3 regions of the Oceanobacter sp. 3_MG-2023 genome follow, and region 2 is predicted to be linked to each of the others. Evidence: predicted binding sites of a transcription regulator. Region 2 holds the regulator's gene; each other region holds the start of a gene.
What was found. Region 2 encodes sigma-54, which starts transcription at its own class of promoters, with help from an activator protein. Its sites were predicted from a motif close to TGGCACNNNNNTTGCTNT; they were not measured.
Positions count from the first base shown of each region.

Region 1: the regulator sigma-54 is predicted to act here: its motif matches at 4,248-4,265, upstream of feaR (transcriptional regulator FeaR).
Region 3: the regulator sigma-54 is predicted to act here: its motif matches at 2,825-2,842, upstream of nifL (nitrogen fixation negative regulator NifL).

Region 1 covers NZ_JAUYVX010000001.1:103,964-114,516, forward strand. Annotated here, with positions in the region: gene Q8W32_RS00490 (OprD family outer membrane porin) at 1-750, shown strand, start outside; gene Q8W32_RS00495 (dienelactone hydrolase family protein) at 808-1,794, shown strand; gene Q8W32_RS00500 (alpha-hydroxy acid oxidase) at 1,827-3,011, shown strand; gene feaR (transcriptional regulator FeaR) at 3,261-4,208, opposite strand; gene Q8W32_RS00510 (aldehyde dehydrogenase family protein) at 4,470-5,969, opposite strand; gene Q8W32_RS00515 (GMC family oxidoreductase) at 5,962-7,644, opposite strand; gene tmpT (thiopurine S-methyltransferase) at 8,033-8,674, shown strand; gene Q8W32_RS00525 (DOPA 4,5-dioxygenase family protein) at 8,753-9,145, opposite strand; gene Q8W32_RS00530 (hypothetical protein) at 9,276-9,650, shown strand; gene Q8W32_RS00535 (efflux RND transporter permease subunit) at 9,878-10,553, opposite strand, start outside.
Region 2 covers NZ_JAUYVX010000005.1:147,161-157,713, forward strand. Annotated here, with positions in the region: gene Q8W32_RS06475 (KpsF/GutQ family sugar-phosphate isomerase) at 1-783, shown strand, start outside; gene lptC (LPS export ABC transporter periplasmic protein LptC) at 783-1,346, shown strand; gene lptA (lipopolysaccharide transport periplasmic protein LptA) at 1,336-1,872, shown strand; gene lptB (LPS export ABC transporter ATP-binding protein) at 1,869-2,594, shown strand; gene Q8W32_RS06495 (RNA polymerase factor sigma-54) at 2,723-4,213, shown strand; gene hpf (ribosome hibernation-promoting factor, HPF/YfiA family) at 4,264-4,566, shown strand; gene ptsN (PTS IIA-like nitrogen regulatory protein PtsN) at 4,570-5,028, shown strand; gene rapZ (RNase adapter RapZ) at 5,053-5,925, shown strand; gene Q8W32_RS06515 (HPr family phosphocarrier protein) at 5,964-6,233, shown strand; gene mgtE (magnesium transporter) at 6,450-7,808, shown strand; gene yjgA (ribosome biogenesis factor YjgA) at 7,888-8,400, shown strand; gene Q8W32_RS06530 (carbon-nitrogen hydrolase family protein) at 8,411-9,211, opposite strand; gene Q8W32_RS06535 (YhdP family protein) at 9,208-10,553, opposite strand, start outside.
Region 3 covers NZ_JAUYVX010000022.1:514-11,066, forward strand. Annotated here, with positions in the region: gene nifA (nif-specific transcriptional activator NifA) at 1-1,173, opposite strand, end outside; gene nifL (nitrogen fixation negative regulator NifL) at 1,183-2,781, opposite strand; gene rsxA (electron transport complex subunit RsxA) at 3,134-3,706, shown strand; gene Q8W32_RS16055 (RnfABCDGE type electron transport complex subunit B) at 3,784-4,311, shown strand; gene rsxC (electron transport complex subunit RsxC) at 4,313-5,851, shown strand; gene Q8W32_RS16065 (RnfABCDGE type electron transport complex subunit D) at 5,854-6,960, shown strand; gene rsxG (electron transport complex subunit RsxG) at 6,962-7,660, shown strand; gene Q8W32_RS16075 (electron transport complex subunit E) at 7,657-8,334, shown strand; gene Q8W32_RS16080 (RnfH family protein) at 8,390-8,650, shown strand; gene Q8W32_RS16085 (TRAP transporter substrate-binding protein) at 8,711-9,679, opposite strand; gene Q8W32_RS16090 (TRAP transporter large permease) at 9,788-10,553, opposite strand, start outside.

The DNA of each region.
Region 1 (10,553 bases), on a different contig from region 2:
GAGATTGACGGACTGACGTTGACCGCTGGTCGTTACTGGTCTGTGGTAACCCGTGAATCGTCCGACAAGGAAGGCATGTCCATTTTCTTTGGTAACGATGAAGAACGTTCCGATGGCCTGGACTTTTTTGGTGCCAGCTATGACGTTAACAAAGCGTTGAACGTGACCTACTTCCTGGGGACGTTGAACGACTACTACAAGCAACAGTACGCTGGCCTGACCTACAAAACCCGCTTCGGCGATGTGGGTTCGCGCACCGACGTGCGTTTGTTCCGCGTCAGCGATGACGGTGAAGCCCGCAATGGCGAATACGATACCCAGGCATTTGGTGTACGTGAGTCGTTGAGCATGGGTAATCACGCGGTGATGATTAACTATCAGAAGATGAACAACGACAAGTTCTTCCCAACCCTGAATGGTTATATCCCGCAGCCTTATCTGGTGCAGTGGTCAAACCTGGCGTTTGTTCGTCCAGACGAAAAATCCCTTGGTTTGGTGTACATGTATAACGCCAAAGACACCTTGCCAGGCCTGAAAGTGTTCGCCCGTATGATCAAGGGTACGGACATTGATGTGGGCGATTTGACGGATGAAAATGAAACCGAGAAAAACCTGTACGTGACCTACAGCCTGCAGGAAGGTGCATTCAAAGGACTGACGTTTGATGTACGCGGTATCTTTATCGATCGCAGCTTTGCCGCTGGATACGATGAGTATCGGGTAACCACTACCTATACTGTTAACTTCTGAGCCTTGATGCCGGGCTGGCTGTGATTGCCACAGACAGTCCGGCAGTGGCGAACCACTATGGCTATATCAATAACAAGGCGACTGAGCCTGGCTATCACGCTGCTGGGATGTTTGGTGTTGTATGCGACCAGCGTCCGGGCGGCAGTTTCTTCTCATGTCATAACGTTTACGACCGTGACCATGTCCGACCAGCAATTGTTGCGGGGCAAGGGCGGCGAGCAGGCCGGTATCGTCGGTGCTTTAAGACTGCCACCAGGTGACAACAATCCGGTGGTGATCCTGCTGTACGGTGCCAGTGGCTATACCTACGAACTGCAAGACTGGGTTGAGTTACTGAATCAACGGGGTATCGGCACCTTTATGGTCGACAGTACCAACGGCCGGATTGAGTCCACCAGCAGTCTGCGGCGGATGGCGCTGATTCGGGATGCCTACGCGGCGCTGGCACAGCTGGCAAAATATCCGGGTATTGACCCCAAACGTATCGGACTGATTGGCTTTACGCAGTCCGGGCAGGCGACCCTGTACGCAGGCATGGAACGGATGCAATCCTTGTACGGACAGGCGGGCTTGTCGTTTGCTGCCATTGCGGCGTTTTATCCTGATTGCAGTTTTCAATATCGTGAAGATGACAAGCTGATACAGGCACCAATCCGGATTTACCACGGTGCCAATGATCAGGTGAATGCGGTCGACCAGTGCCGTGATTACGTCAGTCGCAGCGCCAGTACCGGAGCCAATATCCAGATTACCAGCTATCCGGATGCCGGACATGCGTTCGACCTGGTCCACTCGGAAAAGGTTCGTAGTGGCCTGGAACGCTCATTACGGGATTGCACGATTCGGGAGGGCATCAAGGGCATCTTGCTGAATCAGGCAACGGGCCGGATGTTCCGCATGGGCGATGAGTGTGTCCAGCCATCGGGGCCGTGGGTTTATAACCCTGCTGCTGCCAGCGATGTACGGCTGAAGCTTCCGCAATTTTTCACGCAGGTCTTCGATCTTGAAGAGCCGGTGCCTGCAGCACGGGTGGCGACTCACTAGTCGCCCCGGCCAGACCAGACAGGAAGCCGACCATGCGACGGTATTACCGCGGTTATGATCCGCAACGTATTCTCAGTGTGGCCGAAATGGCCCATGTAGCCCGCCATCGGCTGCCTGGTTTTGCCTGGGAATATCTGCAAGGTGGCGCGGAAGACGAAAGCACTTTGCAATGTAACCGGAGTGCTTTTCAGCAGTACCGTTTGCACAGCAAAACATTGGTTCCGAATGACCCGCCCATATTGGCTGGCTCACTGGTTGGCTCGGCCAGCCAGCTGCCGCTGGCCATTGGCCCCAGTGGTTTTAACGGCATGTTGTGGCCCAATGCGGATGTCGAACTGGCGCGTGCAGCCACTGCGCATGGCGTGCCCTTTACGCTCAGTACGGTTGCCAACGCCTCCCTGGAGCAGGTTCGCCAGCAGGTCCCGGATGCCGATCTCTGGTTTCAACTCTATGCCTTGAAAGACCCGTCGCTGGAGCAGGATTTGCTCCAGCGGGCCTTAAAAGCCGGATGCTCAACGCTGGTGGTAACCAGTGATGCCCTGGTGGTTGGTAATCGTGAGTGGGACCGGCGCAATTTTGCTTCGCCACGCCAGCTGACCCTGGCCAACAAGCTGAATGTCTTGACCCGTCCTGGCTGGTTGTGGCGGGTGATGGTGCCCGCAGGCCTGCCGACCATGGGTAATCTGAATGCCTATTTGCCTGATGGTGAGCGCACGGCATTGGGTGCCATGCAGTTTATCGCCGAGCAACTGGATACCCGACTGGACTGGCAGCGGTTGGCGGCGATTCGTGCCAACTGGCCCGGCAAGATGATTCTGAAAGGCGTGCTGCATCCAGACGATGCGCGGATGGCAATCAGCCTCGGTCTGGATGGGGTGGTCGTCAGCAATCATGGTGGCCGCCAGCTTGATGGGGCAAGCAGCAGTCTGGACGCCCTGGCGCGTATTGCACCGGTTGTTGATGGTCGTATCAGTCTGTTGCTGGACGGTGGGGTACGGCGTGGCACCGATATTATCAAAGCGCTGGCGTTAGGGGCTGAAGGCGTTTTGCTGGCTCGTACCACCTTGTATGGCGTGGCAGCTTATGGGGGTGCCGGGGTGGATCGGGTCTTGACGATTGTTCAGGAAGAACTCGGGCGATCGCTGAACCTGATGGGATGCCGGGGCATTACGTCTCTGGATCGTCGCTGGTTACTGGCACAAGGTGATTCGCAGTAAAGGACAATCTGAGCCATCCGGCCCTTGCCGGGCGTAAACATGGCGTCTTGCCATACCGGTAGGGAACGTCTGTGCCAGACTGGAGCCATAATAAAAAAACAGAGAAGCATAGGTTATGACTGCAACAGCAATACTGCTTATTGGTGCCATTTGGTTGGTTTTTTTTATTGGTTTTACCGGCTTTTTCCGGCTGCCTTGTTATCAGGAAGCATCGCGGGATACCCCTGCGTTAAGACGCAAGCATTCCCGCTAAAAAAACTCGGGCGCATGGCTGCTGGTGTCCTGAGCGATATTGGCGGCTTGCAGTGACAGTTGCCGATATTCCCGTGGCGAGATGCCGCGTTCCCGCTTGAAAGCACGTGAAAACTGCGACACATCTGAAAACCCCCATTTGAAGGCAATATCCGTGATCGACAGGGCATCGTTGCCAGGCCATTCCAGTTCGGCGCTGCAGCGGTCAAGTCGCAAGGTCAGGATGCGGTGGGCAATACTTTGACCCTCGGACTCAAACAGCCGGTAGAGAGTGCGGCGGGAAATATGCATTTCATCGGCCAGCCGTTCCGGTGACAAACGATGATCTTGCAGGAGCCGTACAATATGCTGTTCCGCCAGTGCCCGCAAAGATGAAGGGGCTTGTTCGTGCAGGTTTAGTGCCGGTTGCAGCAAGGAGGCCAGCGCCTGTTGTAACGCCATACCTTCGCTGTCTGCTGCACCAAAATGAGTATTTGAGTAACGTAATTGCTGCATCATATTGCGTAACATTTGTGTGCTGATGCCGTTGGAGGATAGCTTGTGAAAGGGCTGTTTGCCCGGTAAAAGGTTCTGCACCAGTGTGCGTGGCAAGTGCACCGACGTTTGCTGGATCAGCCCTTGTGGCAGCATGTTGAAGCGCCAGGAAGAGTCAATCAGAACGATTTCTCCGGGCTTCAGGGCCAGCTCTTCACCGTTGCAGGCGCTGAACCCCATGACGCCCCCGGTCTGCAGGATCAAAAAGCAGTAGCGATCGTCCTGGGTGGCTTTATAGCCGCGTTCAACGCGATGGGCGTTGGTTTCTATATGAGCGACTTCAAGTCCGCCGAGATTGCTTAGTTGGATGCTGCCCAAAAAAGGAATATGGCGCTGGGGGTGGGTCGAAAAATTGCCGCAAATTGCGTGTACAGAAGATTCCCAATGCGCGAGGTCAGATTGTGGATGCATGCAAAATCTCACTTTTTAAAACTTGAATATTCAATTAAAAAAGCAAGAATTGAACCAGTCTGCTCAAAACCCGAGACAGTGGCTACAGGAAATGAAAACAGCGACTTCTGCAGGCAGCTGTCCGGCAAGCCGGGAGGATGGATCAGGGGGCAGATATGGCGCGGAAGGTATAAGCATGGACGGTATGGGCGCGCAGGCCGGTGTTGGTCTCATCTGCGCCTGACAGGGAGTCATGGGAGAGACCAACACCGGGATCAGAGCTTAATACGCCATAATGACCGATTTGGTTTCTGTGTACTCATCGATAAACGCACTGCCAAATTCACGGCCAATACCGGAGTGTTTGACGCCACCAAAAGGCACCGCAGGGTCCACCATGGTATGCAGATTGACCCAGACAGTGCCGGACTCAATTTGTGGAATCATACGCATGGTGGCCGACAGATTGTTGGTCCACAAGCTGGTGCCGAGGCCGTAAGGGGTGTTGTTGATCAGACTGATCAGTTCATCTTCTTCTTCATACGCCATAAAGCTGAGGATAGGCCCGAAGGTTTCTTCCTGCATCAGGGTGTCGTTGGCGCTATTGACTTGCACGATGGTGGGCTGAACAAAATACCCCTTGCCATTGACCGGCCCTGGTACCGCCTTGCCACCGGTCAGAATGCGGCTTTCCTGGTTGGCGATGTCGAGGTAATGACACACTTTTTCATATTGTGGCTTGTTGGAAATCGGGCCAAAAACCACTTGTTCATCCAGGGGTGATCCCATCGGTGCCGCACTGAGTGCGCCACCGAGTTTGGCGGTCAGTTCATCCAGTCGCGAGGCGTGGACGTACACACGTTCTGGCGCAGCACAAACCTGGCCCTGGTGAATGTAGCCGGTTTGCAGCAAACCACCGACTGCACGGTCGATATCCGCATCTTTTAATAGCGCGGCGGTGTTTTTGCCCCCCAGTTCCAGGGTGCAACGGGTCAGGTCGGCTGCTGCTGTCAGATTCACTTTTTTGCCCGTTGGTACCGAACCGGTAAAGGACACCTTGGCGATATCCGGGTGTTGGATCAGCTGCGCACCAACATCCCCTTTGCCATTAATCACGTTCAGCGTGCCATCCGGCAAGCCCGCTTCTTTGGCCAGTTCGGCCAGACGCAGACAGGTGAGTGGCGTAAATTCACTGGGTTTCAACACCACGGTGCAACCACAGGCCAGCGCCGCGCCGAGTTTCCAGACGGCAATCATCAGCGGGAAGTTCCACGGCACAATGGCGGCTACCACTCCGATGGGTTCGCGTCGGGTAAAGGCGCTGTACTGCTCTCCGGCCATGGACGGGAACGAAGGTTGTAGCGTGTCGCCAGTGATTTTGGTGGTCCAGCCAGCGTAATAACGCAGGAAAATGGCGCTTTGCTGGGCTTCAAACATCCGTGACAGGTTGATTGATTTACCACTGGACAAGGTTTCCAGCTGCGCAATCTGTTCGGCATTGGCTTCGATCAGATCAGCCAGTTTGTTCAATAGCTGGCCGCGAGCGTAGGGATTGAAGTTGGCCCAGGTGCTTTTGAAACAGGCCTTGGCATTGTCGACCGCCTGGTTCAGCTGGTCGGTCGAGGCGCTGGTGACCTGGCCAATAACCTGCTCGGTTGCCGGGTTGGTAATATCAATGACTTCTGTACCGGCGGCAGGCGCCACGGCGCTACCATCGATGAACTGTCCGTGTTGACGTTCCAGAAAGGCGAGGGTTTCTGGCAGCAGTTGAATATCAGACATGGGCGGGTTCCTTTTTTGTACTTGGAGTAGTGAGCTGGCTGGTGGTCGTGGCAAGGATCTGGCCGGGGTTCAGAATCAGATCGGCACCACGTTCACCGATCATCATGGCAACGGCGTTGGTGTTGCCGCTGGGCACTTGCGGGCAAATCGACATATCGATCACACGTAAGTTGGGAACGCCGTGAACACGCAGTTCCAGATCGACAACGGCGTCTTGCGGGTTGGTGCCCAGCTTGCAGGTACCCCCTGGGTGATAGACCGTCTTGATGTTTTTGCGGACAAAGTTTTCAAGCCCCTTGTCGTCGTCAATGGCAATGTTGTCGGGTTCGATCACGCGTTTGATCAGGCGCTTGAGTGCCGGTTGTTCCATGGCTTTTAGTGCGACCTTGACGGCGCGAACCTGGTTTTTCAGATCGTCCGGGTGCGATAACACCTGGGCGTCAATCTCGACCAGATCACTGGGGTTACTGCTGGCAAGGCGTACTTCGCCCCGGGATTTGGAGCGCAGATGACCCACCTTGATAGAGACACCATGGGCTTCGGCTTCTGGTTTTTCTCCGGGTGTGTTATCGAAGTTGTCGAGCAGTGGCAAAAAGTGGAATTGCACATCCGGGCGACCTACGCCTTCGGAGTCGATAAACGCGCCACCTTCCAGAATGTTGGACGTCATCAAGCCAGAGCGGGTCCAGAGCCACTGCAGCATGTGCTTGATGGCAGAAGGCCCCTTGTCTTCTTCATAGATAGAAATCGGATCTTTGGTGGTGGCATTGATCGACATGTGCTGGTGGTCGTGGAAGTTCTTGCCAACCGGCAATTCCACCTCGGTTTTGATACCGACCTTGCTGAGGTTTTCGTTGGGGCCAATGCCAGAGAGCATCAGGATTTTAGGGCTGCCAAACGCACCGGCGCTGATAATCACTTCTTTTTTGGCATTTGCTGTTTGTGCCGCGCCACCCTTGATTGAGTAGATCACACCGCTGGCGCGGTTGCCAATCACGCTGTTGGTCAGGTTAACCTTGTGGACCAGTGCGTGGGTTTCGACCTTGAGCCGCGGGTTGTCCTTGACGCTTTTCAGGTAGGTTTGTGAGGTGCTTTGGCGCTCGCCATTCTTGATGTTGGTCTGGTAAAAACCGGTGCCTTCCTGGGATGCGCCGTTAAAATCGTTGGTATACGGCAGGCCCATTTGTTCGCAAGCACGGATACAGGCCTGGGTCAGCGGATGACGGTAGCGGTTTTCGCCAATATGCACCGGGCCGGTTTCGCCATGATACCGGTCACCCAGACTTTCGTTGGCTTCGCCTTTGCGGAAGTAGGGCAGTACATCGGTGTAGCCCCAGCCGGTGCAACCCCACTGGGTTGCCCAGTCATCGTAGTCCTGATGCTGGCCGCGAATGTAGATCATGCCATTCACCGAGCTGCCTCCACCCAGTACTTTACCCTGGGCGATTAACATTTGCCGATTGTCGCAATGCTCTTGCGGCAAGGTCATGTAAGGCCATGATTTTTGCTGGAAAACTTTCACCACAGTGGCTGGAATTTTATGAAACATGCTGTCGTCTTTTTCACCGGCTTCCAGCAGCAGTACGCTTTGGCCAGCTTCAATCAGTCGGGTGGCCAGTATGCAACCGGCCGATCCGGCTCCGGCGATGATGTAGTCGTATTCAGTAGCAGACATGAGTCCCTCGATCATTTGCTGATGATTCTTATGAAGAGACCAGGTGGTTTCTTCATGGCTGCATTGATTAAACGCTGTTGGGCTGTTGCGGTTCTTGGCACCCAGTGCCGTGTATGCGCTGGTTTGTGTCATGGCGACGGCATTAACCGGCATTAACCGGCATTGGCTGAGATTGGCGGGAATCGATGTCGCAGGTATTGGGCGTGAGTGGCGTGAGTGGTGCGAGTGGTGTATCAGGCATTTGACGTACCTGGTTTGAACGTCGTTATTGTGGAAGGCGCTATGACCAGGGTCGGGACGTGTTCGGCCTGCTGTTCCGGCGCTCTGAAATTCCACGCCACCGTGTATGATGGCGGGCAATGCGATATATCAGTTCTGGAGTAAGACAATGGACGCAAGTTTCTGGCATGCAAAATGGGAGCGCGGCGAAATTGGTTTCCACCAAAATGAGACCAACCCGGTGCTGGTCAAATACTACGAGCGGTTGGCACTAAAGGAAGAGCAGCGGGTATTTCTGCCTTTGTGTGGCAAAACACTGGATATTGGCTGGCTGCTGGGGCAGGGCGTGCAGGTTGCCGGTGCCGAGTTAAACGAAAGCGCGATTCAGGCCTTGTTTGCAGAGCTGGGAGTGACGCCAGAGATTCGTCAGATCGGGCCTTTGTTGCAGTATCAGGCCGATGGCCTGGATATTTTTGTGGGGGATATCTTTGACCTCAGTGCCGACGTACTGGGTGAGGTGGATGCCATCTATGACCGCGCAGCACTGGTGGCGTTACCGCCGGCGTTGCGCCAGCGTTACAGTGAGCACCTGCGTCAGTTGACGGATACGGCCAGGCAGTTACTGGTGAGCTACGAATACGATCAGGAAAAAAGAAAAGGCCCGCCATTCTCTGTGCCTCGTGCAGAACTGCATCAGCATTACGACCAGGATTATCGACTGCTGTTGCTGGAAACCGAAGAGATTGACGGCGTTATGAAAAACCGGCTGAGTGCAACAGAGTCTGTGTGGATATTACAGCCCCTGTCTTGATCCGCGGTGTTCTGACCACTGGCTATAAACTGGCACTGGCTCTGGCTACATTACATAGAGAGTGCAGGAGGGCTAGGCTCAGGCAGGGGAGTCGGATAACAGGTCATAGACAACCCCAAAATCCGGCAAGTTTTCCAGCTTGAGCGGGCGTATTGCGCCCATCCAGATAGCCCTGTCCCGGTGATCGATCAGGTCTTGTCCGGTAATCGGGTGAATAAACACCGTCAGGCCCTGGCGGTTCAGGCTCAAAAAGCCAAGGACATCGGCAATCAGATCATGGCCAAAAGCCAGCTGGCAGCTCCAGTCCGGGTGTGGGCCAACGGCTTTTTCATGCATGCGACCCTGCTGGATACCCGGCAATGCTTCCGTCAGAGCCTGGCACAGCTCGCGGGCTTGCCCTTGGGTTGCGGCATCAAAATAGACATGGGCATGCCAGCCCTTGATATGGCGAGTATCGATCCAGTGAGTCACGTCGAATTCCTGTTGTACAGCCCGGACAACGGGCATTAAGAAAAGACACCTTGGGCAAGTGCAGCCGGGTGCCGTGTTGGTTTATGGCGGTAAAGGTTGATATTGTAGCGCTTTTTGGTCGGGTCAAACGATGGTCAGTCTTGGCTGGTCTCGTGAGCGGAGTAGCCTGAAACCTTACCGCACCGGCTTTGCCACCGATTATCTGACACAGGGCGCCATCGCGTTTATGAAAACCCAATTACGAAAACTGTTTGCCCCGCTTCTGAATCTGTTTGAAAAAGGAACCGGTGAATACGCCTATAAACCTTCCTTTCGTAAAATTCTGCTGGCCGTTGGCTGCCTGTTTCTGGTGATTTCCAGCGGTTCGTTATACGTTGCCATCAAGGCGGCAATCTGGGGTGGTTTGTTGCCAGGAATCGTTTTTTTCACCGTTAGCATTGTGTGCCTGATTGTCGGCTTTTTGGGCAGTGACCGGGCAGTGGCGCAGATCTGGAAGAGTAAATAAGGCGGCTTGGGTAAATGTAAATTGCCCTGAAGGGGGCATATATTTAATCCTGCACGGCTCTGCGCGAGTGTTGCCGTTGTTCAGGGCAAGGCGACGAATGCAGCGAAATGACAATACACCGGTGGTCAGCTGGGTGGATCAGGAGACATGAGGTTCTGCTGAACATAAATCAGCCCCTCAGATGAGGGGCTGATTGTCGGGTTGCATTATTTGCCGGTGGGCTGATCTCAGCCTGCCATTTCTCCCCGCAGTTTTTCGCCCAGGTTCTTAGGCATCAGCGAGAAATACAGCAGCGGGATTACGATCAGCGTCAACAGGGTAGAGACCATGATGCCGAAGATCAGTGAGATCGCCAGGCCGTTAAAGATCGGGTCATCCAGAATAAAGAATGCCCCGATCATGGCTGCGACAGCGGTCAGTACAATCGGCCGGGAGCGCACGGCTGCGGCAGTTACAACGGCTTCTTCAAAGCGCATTCCTTCTTCTAGTTGCTGATTGATAAAGTCGACCAGCAAGATGGAGTTCCGCACGATAATCCCTGCCAGGGCGATCATGCCGATCATGGAGGTGGCGGTGAACTGGGCACCAAACAGGGCGTGACCCGGCATAACACCAATCACTGTCAGTGGAATCGGAGCCATAATAATCAACGGCACCAGGTAGCTGCGGAACTGACCGACCACCAGCAGGTAAATCAGGATCATGCCGACACCATAGGCAATCCCCATATCGCGGAAGGTTTCGTAAGTGATTTGCCACTCGCCGTCCCATTTCATGCTGATATCGTCAGTCAGCGGTGGTTGCTGAATAAACCATTGTTGCCAGTTGAGTCCGGCGTCTTCCATGCCAAACGAGATACCAAACAGGCCGTACAGCGGGCTGTCGAGTTCTCCGGCCATATCA
Region 2 (10,553 bases):
GCTACACTGGCCAGTACAGGAACCCCGGCATTTTTTGTCCACCCTGGCGAAGCCAGCCATGGGGATATGGGGATGATCACATCCGTCGATGTGGTGATTGCCCTGAGTAACTCCGGCGAAACCGCCGAAGTAACCAGCTTGTTGCCTCTGTTGAAACGTCTGGCAGTGCCCCTGATCAGTATCACCGGTAACCCGCAATCCACCCTGGGCCTTGCCTCGGCTGCTCACCTGAACGCCAGTGTGGATTCTGAAGCCTGCCCGCTGGGCCTGGCGCCTACCTCATCAACCACCAGTGCTCTGGTATTGGGAGACGCCCTGGCAATTGCGTTACTGGAAGCCCGTGGGTTCACGGCAGAAGACTTCGCCTTTTCCCACCCCGGTGGCAGTCTGGGTCGACGCTTGTTATTAAAAGTCGAAGACATCATGCATAGCGGCCGGGAAATTCCGGTCGTCAGACCCGAATCCAGCCTGTCACGCTCCCTGTTGGAAATGACCACCAAGGGTCTCGGTATGACCACCGTACAAACGGCAGCGGGTGAATTGGTGGGTATTTTCACCGATGGCGACCTGCGCCGTACCATTGATCATGGTGTCGATATCCACTCCGCCCTGATTTCAGACCTGATGACCCGCCAGGCCAAAACCATCATCCCCGGTATGCTGGCTGCCGAAGCGTTAAAAATCATGGAAGACGGCAAGATCAATGCCCTGGTCGTTACCGACGGTCAGAATATTTGTGGTGTTGTCACCATGCACGACTTGCTGCGTGCTGGAGTTATCTGATGCGCAAGCGCTATGTGCTGCTGGTCTTGGCAGTGGCCGTTGGCCTCGCCTTGCTGGCGGTAGAGCGCTATACCACTGAGCTGGTCACGGCAGCAACGCCGGTGACCAGTCTTGAACCGGATTATTACGGCAAACAATTACAACACCGTCGTTACGATGCGGATGGCCAGCTACAACAGATGTTATCGGCCGATGGCTCTCGCCATATTCCGTCATTATCGGAAACCCGGCTGGAAAACCCGGTGATTACGACACAAACAGACCCGCAGCAACACTGGCAAGTCAGCGCTCAATCAGGCCGCATTATGGATACCGACAGCCAGGTTGAACTCAGCCAGCAGGTGGAAGTACGCTCTCTGGCCACGGCAGCAGAAAATGCTGATACATTCAGCATCACCACCAGCCTGTTGCTTTACCAGCCCGCATCAGCCACCGCTTCAACCTCTGAACCTGTCATCATTCGTCATGGCAATAACATCACCCATGCAACAGGTATGACGCTGGATATCAAACGCCAACATCTCGACCTTCAAGCACACGTGAGTACCCGGTATGTACAATAAACTGACCGCCCTGCTGTTCTTTGGCAGTGTCTTGGCGACCACGGTCGAGGCTTTGCCTGAAGACTGGCAACAAGAAATGATCATCGAATCCGACCGCGCCGAACTCGATCGCAAGACTGGTATGGTCGTCTACGAAGGCGATGTCGTACTAAAGCAAGGCACACTGACCATCGAGTCCGATCGTCTGACACTGATACTGGATGGCAAGGCGCTCAAACAAGCGATTGCCGAAGGTCAACCGGCTCGCTACCAGCAACAGGTCAGCAGCGACAAACCGATCACCAGAGCAACGGCCAAACGTATTGATTTTTACGCCGACCGCAAGGAAATTGCCTTCAAGGGAGACGCCGCCTTGCGTCAGGAAAACAACCTCTTCAGTGGCGAATTGATCCGTTATGACATTGAACAGGAAACCGTCTCAGCCAGTGGCGCAGAAACATCCGGCAGTGGCACTGGCGGCGCTGACGACAACCAGCGTATTCAAGTGATTATCCAACCCCAGCCCAACACGGACGTACAACCATGAAAACGCTCAAGGCTGAACATCTGGCCAAAAGCTATAACGGCCGCGAAGTCGTCAAGGACGTTTCCCTGGCGGTCAGCAGCGGACAAATTGTCGGCTTGCTGGGCCCTAACGGCGCAGGTAAAACCACTTGTTTCTATATGATTGTCAACTTGGTACAAGCCGACAAGGGGCGTGTCAGTATCGATGATGACGATATCAGCCATCTGCCCATGCACGGCCGCGCCCAGAAAGGCATTGGCTATTTGCCACAAGAAGCGTCGATCTTCCGCAAACTCAGCGTCGAAGACAATATCATGGCCATCATGGAAACCCGGTCAGACCTGAACAAACCCCAACGTCAGCAACAGCTGGAACAGCTACTGGATGAATTTCACATTCAGCACATTCGTACCAGCCTCGGCATGGCCCTGTCTGGTGGCGAGCGACGACGGGTCGAAATAGCCCGCGCCCTGGCCGCCGAACCCTCCTTTATTTTGCTGGATGAACCCTTTGCCGGTGTTGATCCGATCTCGGTCGCTGACATTATGGATATCATTCGTCAACTCAAGGCACGTGGCATCGGCGTACTGATTACTGACCACAACGTCCGCGAAACTCTCGCAATTTGTGAAAAAGCCTATATCGTAGGCGGTGGACACATAATTGCCGAAGGCAGCGCTGATGATGTACTCGCCAACGAACAGGTTCGGGCTATCTACCTTGGTCATGACTTCCATCTTTGAATCTTATCGGCTTGCAGGGCTATGATGCCCAGCGCTGTTTCATTCGCCACCATGAAAAGCATTCCCTGTCTCACAGGCTGGCGTATAATGCACAGACCATGCCGACAACCGATGAATAATAACGCTGTATGAAAGCATCGCTTCAGTTAAAAATGGGTCAGCAGCTGACCATGACCCCTCAGCTGCAACAGGCAATTCGACTGCTGCAATTGTCTACCCTCGATCTGCAACAGGAAATCCAGGAAGCCCTGGACTCCAACCCCATGCTGGAATTCGAAGAGTCCGAGCACGACGACTTCCCGGATGCACAGCAAACCAATGCAGATCAGGAAAGGGAAGTCACCGCAACAGCGGCCACGACCGATGCCGACACCCAGGAACTGGGTGAGCAATGGTCTGATGACAAGATGCCAGATGATCTGCCAGTCGATAGCAACTGGGATGATACGTTCCAGACCACGGCCGGGGTTTCCTCAGGCTCTGGCCCGGTTGGCGATGACGACTTTGATTATGACTCCCGTCATGCCACCACAGACGACCTGCAAGATCATCTTGAATGGCAGCTGAACCTGACTCCCATGAGTGACACCGATCGCGAGATCGCCACCATGCTGATCGACGGGGTTGATGACGATGGCTATCTGCACACCACCATCGACGACATACTCGGTTCAATTGACCCGGAACTGGGTGTTGAAGAAGATGAAATCCAGGCCGTCCTCAAACGCTTGCAACAGTTTGACCCCGCCGGTGTTTTTGCCCGCGACCTGCGTGAATGCCTGATTCTTCAGCTCAACCAGCTACCTGCCGAAACACCCTGGCTGGCAGAAGCCAAATTGGTGATCGGCGACTACATCGCCCTGCTGGGCAGTAAAGATTACCCCACCCTGATGCGCAAAACCCGGCTCAAGGAAGAAGACCTCAAAGCCGTCCTGCGTCTGGTTAAAGAACTCAACCCCAAGCCGGGCGCTGATATCAGCTCCGAGCAGTCAGAATACGTCGTACCGGACGTGATTGTTCGTAATATCCGTGATGAATGGCGTGTTGAGCTTAACCCGGATATCGCCCCCAAGCTGCGTGTCAACTCCGACTACGCCTCACTGGTGCGACGTTCCGACAGCAGTGCCGACAACGCCTTCCTCAAAGACCATTTGCAAGAAGCGCGCTGGTTTATCAAAAGCCTGCAAAGCCGCAACGAAACCCTGCTGAAAGTCGCCACCAAAATTGTCGAGTACCAAATCGACTTCTTTGAACAGGGCGAAGAAGCCATGAAACCTCTGGTATTGCATGATATTGCCGATGCCGTTGGTATGCATGAATCAACCATTTCACGGGTCACCACGCAAAAATTCATGCACACACCTCGTGGTATTTTCGAGCTGAAGTATTTCTTCTCCAGCCACGTCAGTACTGACGCCGGTGGCGAATGTTCATCCACCGCCATTCGCGCCATGATCAAAAAACTGATCAGCGAAGAAAATCCGCGTAAACCCCTGAGTGATAACAAAATTGCCATTGTGCTGGGCGACAAGGGCATTCAGGTTGCACGCCGCACGGTGGCCAAATACCGTGAAGCCATGATGATTCCGCCTTCCAATGAGCGGAAACAATTGATCTGACCGATAGCGTCGATCTCTGTTCGATACAAGCGAGCGATAAGGAGCCGTTTATGAGCATCAATATCAGTGGACACCATGTTGAAGTGACCGAAGCCATGGAAGCATACGTCAAGGAAAAACTGGTTCGTCTTGAGCGTCATGTCGACCCGATTACTTCTGGCCAGATCACACTGACCCTGGAAAAAGGCCGACAACAGGCAGAAGCCACCCTGCATGCCAGTGGTGCTGACTTTCACGCCACCTCAACTCACGACGATATGTATGCCGCCATTGATCTGCTGGCCGACAAACTGGACCGTCAACTCCTGAAACACAAAGAAAAACTGATTGCCCGACAGCACGGGCAAGGTTGACCTATGAGCATTGCGATTGCCGATATTCTACTGCCAGAATGCACCCGTACCGACGTCGCCATTACCAGCAAAAAAAAATTGCTGGAGTTTCTTGCCGGACTGATTGCCGAAAAAGTTGACGGCAGCAGTTCGGACGAAGTGTTTGAACGCCTGCTTGGACGTGAACGTCTGGGCAGTACTGGCATTGGTGAAGGCATCGCAATCCCCCATTGTCGTTTACGGCAATGCGAACAAGCCGTCGGCGTGTTACTTCACTTGCAAGAGGCCATCGATTTTGATGCCATTGACCATCAACCGGTTGACCTCGTATTTGCTTTATTAGTCCCTGAAGAAGCAACGGACGATCATCTGCAAATTCTCGCCACACTGGCGCAAAATTTCAGTCAGAATGATTACCGTCAGCAATTGCGTAGTGCCAGCAGCGATCAGGAACTGTACCAACGAGCGTTGGCCAACCACTAACCAGACCAATACGGAGACCGCATCATGCGCCTGGTTGTGATCAGTGGCCGCTCTGGCTCAGGCAAGTCCAGCGCTTTGGCCGTGCTCGAAGATCTCGGTTTTTATTGCATCGACAACCTGCCGGTTGATCTGTTGCCCGCACTGGCGGATTTACCCTACAGCGCCGAAAAACGCGCCAATGTCGCTGTCAGTGTCGATGTGCGTAATTTGCCCGACGCCATGGAACAGCTGACCCAGGTACTGACCTGCTTACCCGGACAGTATCGCCAGGTCGATATTGTATTTCTGGATGCCACCGAAGAAGTCCTGCTACAACGCTTCAGCTCCACCCGTCGCAAACACCCCCTCACCAATGACAATATCTCATTGGCAGAAGCCATCGAGCGCGAAACCGAATTGCTCGAACCTGTTGCCAACCTGGCTGACTTGACGCTGGATACCACCCGCATGTCAGTCCATGAGCTGCGCAGCCTGATCAAGATGCGAGTAGCCGAGAAAGTCACCCCGGATATGGCCATTCTGTTCCAGTCCTTTGGCTTCAAGCAGGGGATTCCTCTGGATGCCGATTTTGTATTTGATGTCCGCAACCTGCCCAACCCCTACTGGCAACATGAATTACGTCCCCTGACCGGACAGGATCAGGCGATTATCGATTTTTTATCCAGCCAGCCGGAAGTCACCGAACTGTTTGATGACATCCGTACTTACCTGTTGCGCTGGTTACCCCGTTTTGCCGAAAATAACCGCAGCTACCTGACCATTGCCATTGGCTGTACTGGCGGTCAACATCGCTCAGTGTATTTATCAGAACGCCTGACCGCAGCCTTCAAACAAGAATTTGGCAATGTACAGGTACGTCACCGCGAGCTCAGGTCTGCTGCCCATCACAGCCACTGATGCTTATTACCCACAATCCAATCGTTTCGGGAGCCTGGATGGTTAACACGCAAATCACCATCATCAACAAGCTGGGTTTACACGCACGGGCAGCCGCCAAACTGGTATCAACCGCGGCCAGCTACGGCGCAACCATCAAGGTGGGTTATCCAAACCGCATGGTCGATGCCAAAAGTATCATGGCCGTGATGATGCTCGCCGCCAGCAAGGGTACCGATCTTTATATCGAAGCAGAGGGCCAGGATGCCCAGGCAGCACTGGACGCACTCTGCGACCTGATCAATCGTCGCTTTGATGAGGGTGAATAAAAACACCTGACAGCCGTTCGATAGCCGACCTGTTCTTGCCTCCAACAACGGCGGTCAACGACCGCCATATTCCCCAGAACACTTCCTCCAACAATCAAAGTTTCCTATAAAATCAAATCACTAGCGATATCAATGCGAGTAGTTTCAGTATTCCCCGGATAGCCACACTCGGTGATTCAGGCTAGAATCAATCATTCACTCCGTACCGGGGCTTCCATGGCAGAACTCAGCGAAAAGGCCAGATCCAAACTCAACAGCCTGAACGAAGCGCTCGAGTCCGGTGCCATGGCACGCGTACGCCGGATCATCAACTCCGGCCTGGCCCCTGTTGATGTCGCCCACCTGATCGAATCCTCCCCGCCCAAAGCCCGGAAAGTCATCTGGGAGCTGGTCGACAAAGGCATCGAAGGTGAGGTACTGCAATACCTGTCGATCGATATCCAGAGTCAGTTCCTCAGCGACATGAGCGCAGAGCAGGTGGTCGATGCCACCGCTGACCTCGATTCCGATGACATCGCCGATATGCTCCAGCAACTTCCTGAGCAAGTGACCCAGGAAATTCTGAGCTCGATGGACCACCAGGATCGCGCCCGGGTTGAAGCCATTCTGGGCTACCCGGAAGACAGCGCCGGTGGTCTGATGAACACCGACACCATCACGATTCGTCCGGATATTACTCTGGATGTTGTGCTGCGCTATCTGCGTCGTCACCAGTCACTGCCAGACATGACCGACAACCTTCTGGTGGTGAACCGGCAAAACGAATTTATCGGTGCCTTGCCCATCCGCAAACTGTTGGTGAGTGACCCCCAACAAACCGTGCGCGAAGTGATGTCTACCGGCAGGATCATGGTGATCCAGGCAACCCAGCATGAAACGGAAGTCGCCAAGCTGTTTGAACGCCATGATCTGGTATCGGCCCCGGTGGTGGATGCCAATGGCATGCTGCTTGGCCGTATCACCATTGATGACGTGGTGGATGTGATCCGGGAAACCGCCGACCACTCATTAATGAGCATGGCCGGTCTCGACGATGATGAAGACACCTTCGCCCCGGTGCTCAAAACCGCCCGCCGGCGCGCGGTCTGGCTGGGCATCAATCTGATTACCGCCTTTATTGCTTCTGCGGTTATCGGTCTGTTTGACAAGGCCATTGAAGCCGTTGTTGCTTTGGCGGTACTGATGCCGATTGTCGCCAGCATGGGCGGTATTGCCGGCAGCCAGGTACTGACACTGGTGATTCGCGGCCAGGCACTCGGGCATCTCAGTGGTGCCAACTTCCGCTGGCTTTTTCATCGTGAATTATTGGTCGCAGCCCTCAACGGCGGGTTGTGGGCCATCATTATTGCGATTATGGCCTGGGTATGGTTCAACGACATCAAGCTGTCACTGATCATGTCCGCCGCGATTATTATCAATCTGATGGCTGCTGCTGTGGTGGGTGCCGCATTGCCGCAAATTCTCAAGGCCCGTGGTATTGATCCCGCCTTGGCCGGTGGTGTTATCCTGACGACAGTCACCGATGTGGTTGGCTTTATGTCATTCCTCGGACTGGCTACTCTGATTTATATCTAGATGTGCCGGGTATCCTTATGGATCATCCCTTGCACACCATTTTAGCGACTACGGTCGGAACCATAATGAGCAACCTTGTATGAGCGACTTTGACTCCCAGCCAGATGAAGAATACGAGCTGGTCAGCAAATCTGAAATGAAACGGGAAGCCGAGCGCTGGCAAGCACTCGGAGAACGACTGACCGAACTGAACCCATCACTATGGAACGATATGCCCATCAGTGATGTGCTGCATGCCGCTCTGGAAGAAAGCCGCCGCATCAAACAACATGGTGCCAAACGCCGTCACTTGCAGTACATCGGCCGCGTGATGCGAGATGAAGACATCGCCGGCATCCAGGAAAAAATCGACCTGATGGATCCATCCAGCGATGCCTACGGCCGACGCCAGCGCCAGTATGAAATGTGGCGTACCCGGCTACTGCAAGACAACAGCGGCCTGAATGACTTTATCGATCAGTACCCGCAGATTGATCGCCAGCAACTGCGTAACCTGGTGCGTAATGCCCAAAAGGAGATGGCTGGAGACAATGCCCAGCCCGGCAAGGCCTATAAAAGCCTGTTCCAATTTATCAAAACCGAAACGGAATAGCCCTCTCTGATCAGAACCGCCGGTGCTCTGCCACTGGCATGTTCTGACGCAAGCACCGCAATTCCTCCAGATCAATCGTCTGACAGACAACGCCCGGCTCTTCCTCAAGCACCGCTAACGGCGTACCCCACGGATCAACAATCTGACTGTGCCCCCAGGTCTGGCGCTTGCGATCGTGCCAGCCACACTGATTGGCGGCAATCAGATAACATTGCTGCTCAATCGCACGAGCGCGTAGCAAGACATCCCAATGAGCCGCTCCGGTTTTCCATGTAAAGGCTGCTGGTACTGCCAGCAACTCTGCCCCTTGTTCCCGTAACAGCCGGTATAACTCGGCAAACCGCAGGTCATAGCAGATACTCAGCCCCAAACGGCCTGCTGGTGTATCCACCACCACCACCGCGTCGCCGGGGCAAAAGCGTTCAGATTCTCGATACTGGCCCTGAGAGTCACCCACCGCCACATCAAACAAATGCACTTTGTCGTAACGAGCGACCAGCTCTCCCTGATCGTCAAATACCAGACAGGCAGAGCGGAGCCGAGGCTCCGCAGGATCAGGTGCCGGTTGCGGGATGGCACCAGCCACCAGCCACAGCCCTAGATCACGCGCCACGTCACCCAGCCGATCCACCCAGCTCAGCTCCCGAGCCAGATCCTGATAACATTTACCGTCCATACTGAGAAACATTTCTGGCAGTAATGCCAGCACTGCTCCTTCTTCTTTGGCTTGCCTCAACAGAGTCACGGCTTGTTGAAAATTATCTTCTGGTGCTGCCAGACTGTTCATCTGGATTGCTGCCACTTTCGTCATCGGGATTCCTCCAGTCCAAAAATACTCAGGAAACGCTGTTTGAAACTGCGACTTTTTTTGCCGTCCACATCATTGTCAAAGGCCTGACGGATTTTCATTTTCGGGGTGCTCCAGCGCCCGGTAATGTCGTAGCTGGCACTGGTGAATTTTTCCAATTCGTCACCAATCAGTTTTTCCGTGACATAAATCGCCCCGGCAATTTGAGGCGCAAACCCAGCCAACACCGCCACCAGCGGCAAGGAGCCGGTCACCGGGAAGGTGACGGCCAATTTCATATCCAGAGTCTCTGTCACCAGATTGGTATTGCCCGATACAAGAAACTTGGCTCCAGGGCCATCCACCACCAATGGCTCAGAGAAGGTCAAGGTGCCATCCACGATATCAGCCTTGGCTTTCATCACATCAAACGCCATACCGGACTGATACAAATCGGAAAAATCCAGTTGCAAGCGGCGGGAAATGGAATTGAAGTTCAGAATACCAAATGCTTTTAATGCGCCGGTTCCTTCGGTTTTCCAGACGCCATCATTAATACGCAAGCTCACCAACCCCTGCAGACTCACCGGGTTAAACGCCAGTGGCGATCCTCGCCATTCCAGGCTGGCTGAGGCCGTCAACTCCTTGCCATCAATGATGGGCTCTTGCCGGAAGGCTTGCTGCACCTTGCCAATATCCTTGCCGCGCACTTTAAGCATATCGACATAAGTACGGTGGCCATCCTTTTCCTGCAGCCAACGAATATCTCCATTGAATTTCAGACCTTTCATATCGCTATCATTGATCGTCAATGCCAGCCCTTTTTCAATGGGACGACTGCTCAGAGACCAGCGGCCCAAATTACGGCTCCCGATAATCATCTCGGCAATCTGGATATCCATTGGTAACAAGTCTGCCGGTACCATATCCAGCAAGGTATCGTCGGCCAATACCGCTGTCAGCTGCTGATCAAGCGGTACTTCACCCAGCAGTGAACCCCGCTGGCCAGGCTCTTTCACCACGTCATCCGTTTGTGGCATATGCAGATATTCCAGTGTCATCTGCACAGGATCACTCCCGGCACTCAGCACCACATCACCGGCCATCAGTTCACTATCGATACGGGTTTGCCATTCCCCCCAGTTCTGCTGGGCAATAACATGAGTTGGGCCGGGTGCCATATCCCAGACATCCAACCGGGTAAAGATCAAATCCACCAGCCGTAACGGATTCTCCGAGGTGCTGCTGCGTGTACCGGCGTTGGTATCACTGCCTGGTTGCTCTGCTGCCGGACCAGAACCCGCGGCCGCTGTACTGCTTGCTGCTTCTTCGGCCAGTGCCAATGGCTCCAGCCGCAGCCACATAT
Region 3 (10,553 bases), on a different contig from region 2:
CGGAACATCCACCAGCCGTTCACGTAACGGTGGCAACTGGATTGCCATCACATTCAGGCGATAATAAAGATCTTCACGGAAGCGGCCTTTTTCGACTTCTTCTTCCAGGTTGCGATTGGTAGCGGCAACAATACGGACATTGACCTTGATGGTTTGGCCACCCCCTACCCGTTCCAGCTCACCTTCTTGTAATACACGTAATAACTTGGCCTGGAACAGAGCCGAGATTTCACCAATTTCATCCAGAAACAAGGTGCCACCATCCGCTTGTTCAAAACGCCCTTTGCGCTGTTTGACGGCATTGGTAAAAGCGCCTTTTTCGTGGCCGAACAATTCGGATTCCAGCAGGTTTTCTGGCAAGGAAGCACAGTTAAGACAGACAAAGTGGCTGTGCGCTCGCGGCGAATTATAGTGAATGGCGTTGGCAATCAGCTCCTTACCAGTACCGGACTCGCCCAGAATCAGTACGGTGCTGTCCCACTTGGCGACCCGACGTACCTGGTCAAAGACCCTGCGCATGCCATCGGAGTGGCCGACCACCATATTGTCAAAACCATATTTGACCCGAACCTCACGGCGCAGCTCATCGCGCTCCCGGGCAATGGTCTGGCCTTCTTCCTGATTGACCAGTAGACGGACTGTCTGGGATAACAGGTTGGCCGCAGCGGTCATAAACTCGGTACGCTCGGCCAGATAGTCATCCGCCGGAACGTCAGGTTGAGCTGCCAGAACACCAATCGCCTTGCCTTTGGCATCCCGAATCGGCACACCGATAAAAGGCAGCTCCAGATCGTAGAGTTCCAGCCGATCAAGAAATCGTGGTTCGCTGGAAATACGCCCCAGCACAATCGACTGGTTACTCGACAGAACGCGGCCAACAATACCTTCGCCGGGCTGGTATTTGACCGATGGAGCCTTGCCGCCCCCATCGCTATCACGATACACAGCGCCTACTTGCAAGGTGCTGTTTTCCGGGTCAAACAGATTGATTACACCGTGCTGCAAGCCGCCGTGATTGTGTAAAACCGCCAGAATCCCTGTCAGGGTTTCTTCAATGGTGCTGGCTGCTGATAACACGCCAGCCACTTCAGCCAGGCAACGGAACTGTCGCTCCATCAGCTCGGATTTGCTGTTAATGCGTTTGCCAGCCGCTAATCGGGAGGTTGTCATCATGTTTGCCTCCTAAAGTGCCGAAACAAACGGGAGACGTACGACTACTCGACATCCCGTTCGGTGGGACAGATCAATATGCACGGTGCCGGAATGATCCGTAACGATATCGTGCACCATTGGCAGTCCCATGCCCCGACAACCATTACCCGAGGTTTTGGTGCTGAAGAACGGCTCAAAAACCTTGAGCTGTAATGGCGGCGCAATACCAGGGCCGGTATCGATGATTTCACAGCACACACCATCTGTTTCGCTGCGAGTAATAATGCTCAACTCACGCCGTCGAATTGCGCGATCGCTCATGGCGTCGACCGCATTGTCGAGCAGTTGTTTGAACATGCTGCGTAAACGCCGCTCCCTGCCAATCACTGCTGGTAAATGCAACGCCGGTTGCCAATCGACGGTGATTCCTTGTGCTAATAGTCCTTCTGTAGACAATGCCAGCGACTCCCTCAGCAGTTCATTAATATTGACTGGTTTCTTGCTCTCTTCCAGTGCGTCGGGCATTGCATCCCGCATGTTATCCATCGCACTGTTACCCGAGGCCAATGCTTCTTCCAGGGCACCCAACAAGGCGTCATCACGGTGATCGCCGGTGCGCCGTTGTAACATGCTGACCGCGGTACCCAGTAAGTTGACCGGCCCCTGCATCTGGTGAATGGCACCATTTACGGTTTCGCGCATGCCTTGTACCAGGTCTTCTTCCGCCATCAGCGCCTTGAGTGCGTTGAGATGGATTTCTTCCTGACGACGACGGATATCGGTAATGTCATTGATCATCAACAACACGTAGTGGCGTACGGTCTGTTCAAAAAAACCGTCCGCTTCTTCACATTTCACATCGATAGTGGTGCCAAAACAGGAATACCAGCGTCCGCGGCTACGGCCGTAATCCAGCGAGAATTCCTTGTCATCGAAGCTGCGGCGATCTTCCAGCAACTGCTCGTAGGCTGACCCCAATTTGGTACCGATAACATTCACCACGGTTTCCAGCGGCTCGTCATGCAGCAGCTCAGAGGCCAAGGCTCGGAAACTGGGATTGGCCGATACAATGCGATGATGCTCGTCCAGTACCAGTACCGACGCCGGTACTGAATTCAGCACCGCTTCCATCATCAGTTTCTGATTCATTACCCGCTGTTCCAGCTCGTGCATATCGGAACCATCACGATGCATACCGAGGTAATAAAGTGTCTCGTTGTTTTCATTGATCACCGGCGCAACGGTCAGCTCGGCAAGATAAAGACGCTTGTCCTTGCGCCGATTCAGCATCATGCCGGTCCAGGATTTCTGTTGCGCCAGACGACCCCATAACGCCTGATACACAATGCGCGGGGTGGTGTGATTGGAAAGGATCGACTCGTTGTGCCCCAGGACTTCATCCTCGCCATACCCGGTCACTTGGGTGAAGGCACGATTGACGTAAAGAATGTTGGCCTTCAGATCCGTAATGGAAATAGCGACAGGCGAATGCTCCACCGCTTGAAAAAAAACCTCTTCGGGCAGCAGCACACCTTCGGGATGAATTTCACTGATGCCTTTTTCTGCCAGGTCTTTTTCTTCTAGCCCGGCGGCGGCAGCCTGTTCTTGCGAGAGTCTGACGTTACTCATAACAGCTCCTGATAAGGTGACGTATTGCTATACCCTAATGGTTGGAGCAAGGAGTATGCCGCGATAAAAATTAACTGAGAGGCCCATGTTCTCTGTCAATAGCCCGACAATGCCGCCGACATTTGTCGTCAATACGACAAAGGCTTTTTCCGGTTTTTTGCCAATTGTCGCAAACCCTACAAGCTGAATCTTTGTCGTTTTTCTATCAAATGCCCTGTTATCAGGCCTTGCGCACCATTCTCAGTCATTCCTTTGTCGCTTACCTGCGACAACAGCATTCGCCTCAAATCCATGGCACAGGAAATGCAATTTTGTGCTCATACGACCGACCCGCCGAATTTCAGGAGACCTTATGGAATATCTGTTGATTCTGGTCAGCACATCGCTGGTCAACAACATCGTACTGGTGAAGTTCCTGGGTCTGTGCCCTTTGATGGGTGTCTCCAGCAATGTATCCGCTGCCTGGGGCATGAGCCTGGCCACCACCTTTGTACTGACGCTCTCGGCGCTATGCAGCTGGATGATTGAACACTGGCTACTACAGCCTCTGGATATCGAATTCCTGCGCATCCTGTCCTTTATTCTGATTATTGCGGCAGTGGTGCAATTCACCGAGGTACTGATCCGCCGGGCCAGCCCCCTGCTGCACAAGGCACTGGGTATTTACCTGCCGCTGATTACGACCAACTGCGCTGTACTCGGGGTAGCACTGCTGAATATCACCGAGGAGCACAACCTGGTCGAAAGCCTGATGTTTGGCCTCGGCTCCGCCCTCGGCTTTGTCATTGTCATGGTGATGTTTGCCGGACTGCGGGAGCGGCTGGCATTGGCCAATGTACCTGAGCTGTTCAGTGGCACGCCGATCAGTCTGGTGACTGCCGGTTCGTTGTCGCTGGTATTTATGGGCTTTAGCGGAATGATCTGAATGCGCCGTCCTCGACGCCGTGTTGTTTCTTACCACTCACGCCGGAGCAGACCGGCACAGGATCTTCAGGAGGCATTATGTTGATCGCAACCTTGGTACTCACTCTCTTAGGCCTGGTGCTTGGAGGCCTGTTGGGTCTGGCCGCCAAATACTTTGCCACGGGTGATGACGATCCTATCGTAAAAGAGATCGAACAGATGTTACCTGGCAGCCAATGCGGCCAGTGTGGTTTTCCTGGCTGCACCCCGGCGGCAGAAGCCATTGCCAACGGCGACGCCGCCGTTACCTGCTGTCCTCCGGGAGGCCGGGCGCTGGCGGAAAACCTTGCTCGCCTGCTCGACGTCGATATGTCGACACTGGGAGAGTCCCCGCAACCGCTATTGGCCAATATCGATGAAAACCTCTGTACCGGTTGTACTCGCTGCTACAAGGCTTGCCCCACCGATGCCATTGTCGGTGCCAGCAAACAGATTCATGTTGTGGTCGCCAAGGCCTGCACGGGTTGCAGCCAATGCCTTGAAGCCTGTCCGGAAGACTGCATCAGCCTGAACACAGCACCGGTGACGCTGGAACGCTGGCACTGGTCGAAACCCGAGGCAGCCTGATATGTTATTCGGACTAGGAAAAATCCGTGGTGGCGTCCACCCCGACGGCCATAAAATCGACAGTGCCCGGCTGGTTATCAACAGTCAGTTGCCCTTGCCCGACACCCTCTGGTTGCCGCTCTGCCAGCATTCCGGCGAAGATGCCAGGCCGCTGGTGCAAGCCGGAGAGCGTGTACTCAAGGGTCAGCGTATTGCTGCTGCCGCAGGGCGTTTTTCAGCCAATATTCACGCTCCGACCTCAGGCACGATTACGTCGATAGACACCATTACCATGCCCCACCCATCAGGGCTGCCTGCCAATGCCATTATTTTACAACCGGATGGCAAGGATGAATGGATAACACTGCAGCCACCCGCTGACCCGTTTTCGATGCCACAGGAAGCGTTGGCCACCCTGGTGGAGCAAGCCGGCATTGTCGGGATGGGGGGCGCTATTTTCCCTGCCGCCATCAAGTTGCGTCAGGGCCGTCGTTTTGAAATCAAGACCCTGATTGTCAATGGCAGTGAGTGTGAACCCTATCTGACCACGGATGATCGCCTGATGCGTGAGCGCGCCGCCGAGATTGTCGAAGGTGCGCGACTGGTACGCTACATTATCGAAGCCTACCGCACCGTTATCGCCATTGAAGACAACAAGCCCCAGGCCATTGCTGCCCTGCAAGAAGCGGCTGCCAATGTCGGGGCGATTGAAATCGTGGTGGTGCCCGCCCGCTATCCAATGGGATCGGCCAAACAACTGATCCAGGCCGTTACCGGACTGGAAGTACCCGCCGGAAAACGCAGTAATGACATTGGTGTTCTGGTTCATAATGTCGCCACCGTATACGCCATTCAGCAAGCCCTGATCCATGGCAAACCCCTGATTTCCAGGGTAACGACCGTTGCCGGAGGCTGTGTTGGCGAACCACGGAACGTCGAAGCGTTGCTGGGCACTCCGATTCATTACCTGTTTGAACAGTGCGGCGGACTCACCACAACACCCGCCCGCTTGCTGATGGGAGGCCCCATGATGGGCCAGGTCTTGCCCACCACAGAGGTTCCCCTGATCAAGGGCAGCTCCGGGGTACTGGCGTTAACCAAAGCCGAAGTCAACGAACATATGCCATCGCCATGTATCCGTTGTGGCCGTTGTGTGGATGCCTGCCCGATGGGACTGCTGCCGCTGGAAATGGCTCGCAACTCAAAACAGGACGACTTCGACAGCGCTCAGGATGCCGGTTTGCGTGACTGTATTCTGTGTGGCTCCTGTTCCTACGTCTGCCCTTCCCATATCCCGCTGGTGCAGTATTTCGAATACGCCAAAGGTGAGCTGGCCGAGAGCCGTGCCAGCCAGCAGAAACTGAGCTACACCCAGGAACTGATGGCCGCCCGTAAAGAACGGCTGGAACGGGAAGCAGCAGCCAAGGAAGCCGCCAAACAGGCGAAAAAAGCCAAGGCCAAAGCCAAAAAACCGCGTAAGGCAGCCGCCCCCACGACGGTAGCGGCTGACACCGCTGATACAGCCGAAACGGCCCCTACCACCGACCACGCGGGAGCATGATCATGACCGCCGACGCCCAGTATATTCCCACCGCTTCCCCCCATGCCCACGACCGCTCCAGTATTGATCGCATCATGCTGCGTGTCTGTCTGGCACTGACGCCCGTCAGTCTGTGGGGGTTCTATTGTTTTGGCTGGCCAGCCGTGGTGATGTTTGTCACCACCTGTCTGGCTGCGATTCTGACCGAACTGGCTTGTCTGTATGTACAGCAACAGCCACTCAGCCGTTTGTGGGATGGTTCAGCCTTGTTGACCGGCTGGCTACTGGCCCTGACCCTGCCACCCTGGGCTCCCTGGTGGATTGCCGTCGGTGGTGCTTTTTTTGCCATCACCATCGGCAAACAGATTTATGGCGGTATTGGCCAAAATGTCTTTAACCCGGCGCTGCTGGCCCGTATCGCCTTGCTGATCTCGTTTCCGGTGCAGCTTACAACCTGGGTCAATGTCACGCCGATCGATAGCGCCAACGCCCCTGGTCTGGCCGATGCCTTCGCTATTATCTTTGCCGGTCAGCCCTGGATGAGTGACGCCGCCGACGGCATCACAGGTGCAACCTGGCTCGGTGCCAGTAAAGCCGCCGCAGCCGGAGGGGCCGACCTGGCCGCAATGCTCAGCCAGGACTTTTCTCTTTACGACGCTTTCCTGGGGTTGACCCGTGGCAGTCTGGGTGAAACCTCCACGTTACTGGTACTGCTCGGGGGCATCTGGTTATTAATAACCCGCACGATCAGCTGGCATATCCCGGTCTCTCTGCTTGGTACGCTGGCTTTACTGGCCTGGCTCGGCAATCTCAGCAACCCACAATCCTACCCCGGCGTCCTGTTTCATCTGACCTCTGGTGGCGTCATGATCGGTGCTTTTTTCTACGCCACTGACTACGTGACCTCACCGTCAACACCGGTAGGCAAGCTGATTTTTGGAGCTGGCTGCGGCGTTGTACTGTTTGCCATTCGCAGCTGGGGTGGCTTTCCCGAAGCGGTCGCCTTCGCCATTTTACTGATGAACGCACTGGCTCCGCTGATTGATCGCGTGACCAAACCTCGGGCTTATGGCCGACGTCATTCTGGCGACGCCATCAAACACACACCGGCACAGCGCAGGGTGGTATGACATGGAACAACCACTGGATCAAACAACACAATCCGCACCCACTGCCGCATTTCGCGACCAGCCCCTGTATCAGGCTCTGCTGTTGGGAGGTGCCTGCGCCATCGTCAGCCTGCTGCTGGTCGTTGGTAACCTGGGTACGCATCAGACCATCGCGGACCATCTGACTGCCGACAAGCTGGCCATGCTGGCTCAGGTGCTGCCACAGAGCTATTACGACAACGATCCGCTCAATGATACGGAACAGCTGTCCAGTCCGGTGCTGTCTGGCCCCGCAACTCTGATGCTGGCACGCAAAGACGGCGATATCACCGCATTGGCCCTGCAGATCAGCATCGCGGGCTGGGGCGGCATCATCGATATGATTATGGCCACCACCCCAGACGGGGAACTGTTAGGGGTCCGTATCATCAGCCATAAGGAAACCCCCGGACTGGCCGATAAGATCGAACGTCCCAAAAGTGACTGGATCACGGGTTTTGATGGCGCATCACTTGCCAACACCCCGGAACAGCAGTGGGCCGTACAGAAAGACGGCGGCCGCTTCGACCAGTTTACCGGTGCCACCATTACCCCCCGAGCCGTGGTCAAGGGCGTGCATCAAGGCCTGTTACTGATCGAACAATGGCGTCAACAACAGCCTCAATTCCAGCAGCCGTCTTCGGTAGCCATCACCGGCAACGAACAGGAGATTTTGCAATGAACCAGTACCGGCAGATTTTTCGTGAAGGCATGTGGGACAACAACGTGGCCATGGGGCAAATGCTGGCCCTCTGTCCACTGTTGGCAGTGACTACCAGCGCCACCAATGGCCTGGGCATGGGTATCGCATCCCTGGCGGTGCTGATGATTACCAACATCATGATTTCAGCAGTCCGCGGGGTGATCAGCCCACAAGTACGTATTCCGGTACTGATTGTATTGATTGCCACCGTGGTCACCATGGTGGATATGGCCATCAATGCTTTCTTGCATGATTTGTACAAGGTGCTTGGGTTATTTATCGCTTTGATTGTTACCAACTGTGCCATTTTTGGCCGCGCCGAAAGCTTCGCCAGCAAACAACCGGTGCATCTGGCGGCGGCAGATGCGCTTTCGATGGGATTGGGATTTACCTGGGTACTGGTGGCTGTGGGTGCCATGCGTGAAATCATCGGCAGTGGCACCTTGTTTGCCAATGCGTCACTGCTGCTCGGCAGTCATTTTGCCTGGCTGGAAACCGAAGTGATCCCTCATTATTCGGGCATATTACTGGCCATTTTGCCCCCTGGTGCCTTTATGGCGCTCGGGTTTCTGATTGTTATCAAACGCATGATTGATCGCCGCTTGTCTTCTTCCAGTAACGATGGTCTGGTGACAATCCAGAGCCACTGCTGAACACCGGGCGATGACACAACACCAACCTGTTGGATCAATACGAAAGGAACACGCCATGCACATCAGCGTTGTTTATGCCATTGGCAACAACCAACCCTGGATTGAACTCGACGTCGAAGAACCCTGCTTGCTGGCCGATGCGGTCGCGCAATCCGGCCTGTTGGAGCACTACCCCGACATTAATCTTGAGCAACAGCGGGTAGGGATTTTTGGCAAGCTTGCCAAGCCGGATACACCGCTGAAAAACGGCGATCGTGTTGAAGTGTATCGTCCGATCATTCGCAATCTGGATGACGACGACGATGAGGATGACTGAACGCCCTGACGGGCGTTCGTTCTTCTGGGTTACTCAAGCACAGCAGCTACCGGTATCAGGCTACAGCGCCGCAGCTTCTGCTTCCAATGCCTTGAGTGCCGGTGCTTTTTTACGCCATTCCTTATACCAACGGTCCACCGCATCCCCAAAAAACTCACGACCAACCTTGGTCACAGGCACATCCGAGGTTTTGATCTTGGCCAGGTAGTCCTGATCCAGTTCAGAATAGATCGAAAATACCTGATCCAGATGTTTGCCCACCAATGACTTGACCAGATTCCGGTCGTCACCGCTTAATCCAGCCCAGCGTTTGCCTGATGCCACCCCCACCATGGGTAACAACATATGGGAAGAATGAATCACACTGCCCGCAGAGGCCAGGTAACGGGCATTCCAGGTACCTTCAAAATCGATTTGCATACCATCCACCTGCCCATTGGCAAAGGCATCGTAAAGCCCAGGCAGAGGAATCGGTGTTGGAGCAGCGCCAATTTTCACCCAAAAATCACGCTCAGGTGCAATCGGGATTGTCCGGACTTTCTTGCCTTTCAGATCATCAACACTGTGGACTTCGTCGCGCATAACAATCTGGCGGAATCCTGCCATGCCGTAACCCAACCCCACCAGCCCCAGGGTTTTTAACTCATCCAGCATGCCGGTGGCTGTTTTGCCATGCAGCAAAAACATCGCATCTTCGGGGGTATTCACCAAATACGGCGCAAACAGTGCAGCAAAATCCGGACGCCGGTTGGCCATTTCCCCTGCCGTCAGAAATGCCATATCCAACGCCCCGGTCTGTAACTGTTGCAACATTTGCGCTTCGTTACCCAGCTGTCCGGATGGAAAAACCAGGACCTTGAGTTTGCCGTCGCTGCTCTTTTCCAGATCGGCCGCAAACGCCTTGGCCGCCAGTGTCCATTGGTGACTGGGTGGCGTAATCAACCCCAGCCGCAAGGTATCGGCATACGCCATTGCCGGTAACAGTAAAGCCATCAGCAATGCTGAGAGATAGCCTGTTATTTTTTTCATCTGTATCTCCGGGCAGACAAGCTGCCATTGTTATTATTTGAAGAAATATGACCCGCAAGTGGTCAGAGGTGGGTAACGTGCGTTACCCGATCGTTATCGGTTCCTGTTTCAGATCAGTACCGTTATCAGCACAGGGAAGAACACCAACAGCAAAATCACCAGCAGCATGGCACCCAGATAAGGCCCCAGCAGCAGCGCAATACGCTCGGCCTTGACACCCGACAGGGCCGAAGCAGTAAACAGCGCTGAACCAACCGGTGGAGTCAGCAAGCCCAGTACCAGCGTCAGACACACCACCACACCAAAATGAAACGGATTGATGCCATAGACCGAGGTCGCGACGGGTAATAACACCGGCACCACCAGAATCAGCGCCGGTATCGGGTCGAGAATCATACCGATCAACAACAGCAACCCGGTCACCAGCAGCAGGAAGACCAGCGGGGATGACGACACTTCTTGCAACCAGGCAGCGGTCAGGCCCGGTAAATTTTCAAAAGTAATCACCCAGCTAAAGACCTGTGCTGCCGCAATCAATAACAGCACAATGGCAGAGCTTTGGGCCGTCCGTACCAATGCTGGCCAGAGGTTGTTCAAATCAAATTCACCGTACACATAACGACCGACCAGTATCGCCACGACCACCGCCAACGCCGCGGCTTCTGTCGGTGTTGCCAGTCCGGATAAAATGCCGCCAATAATGGCCACAGGTACCAATCCGGCTGCCAACCCATTACGGAAAGAGGCCAGCCGCTGACGCCAGCTCATACGTTCGTTGGCGGGGAAATCATGGCGACGGGCCATCCAGCCCAGCAGCGCAAAAAATGCCAGCCCCAGTAACAGCCCCGGAATAATTCCGGCAATAAAGAGGTCA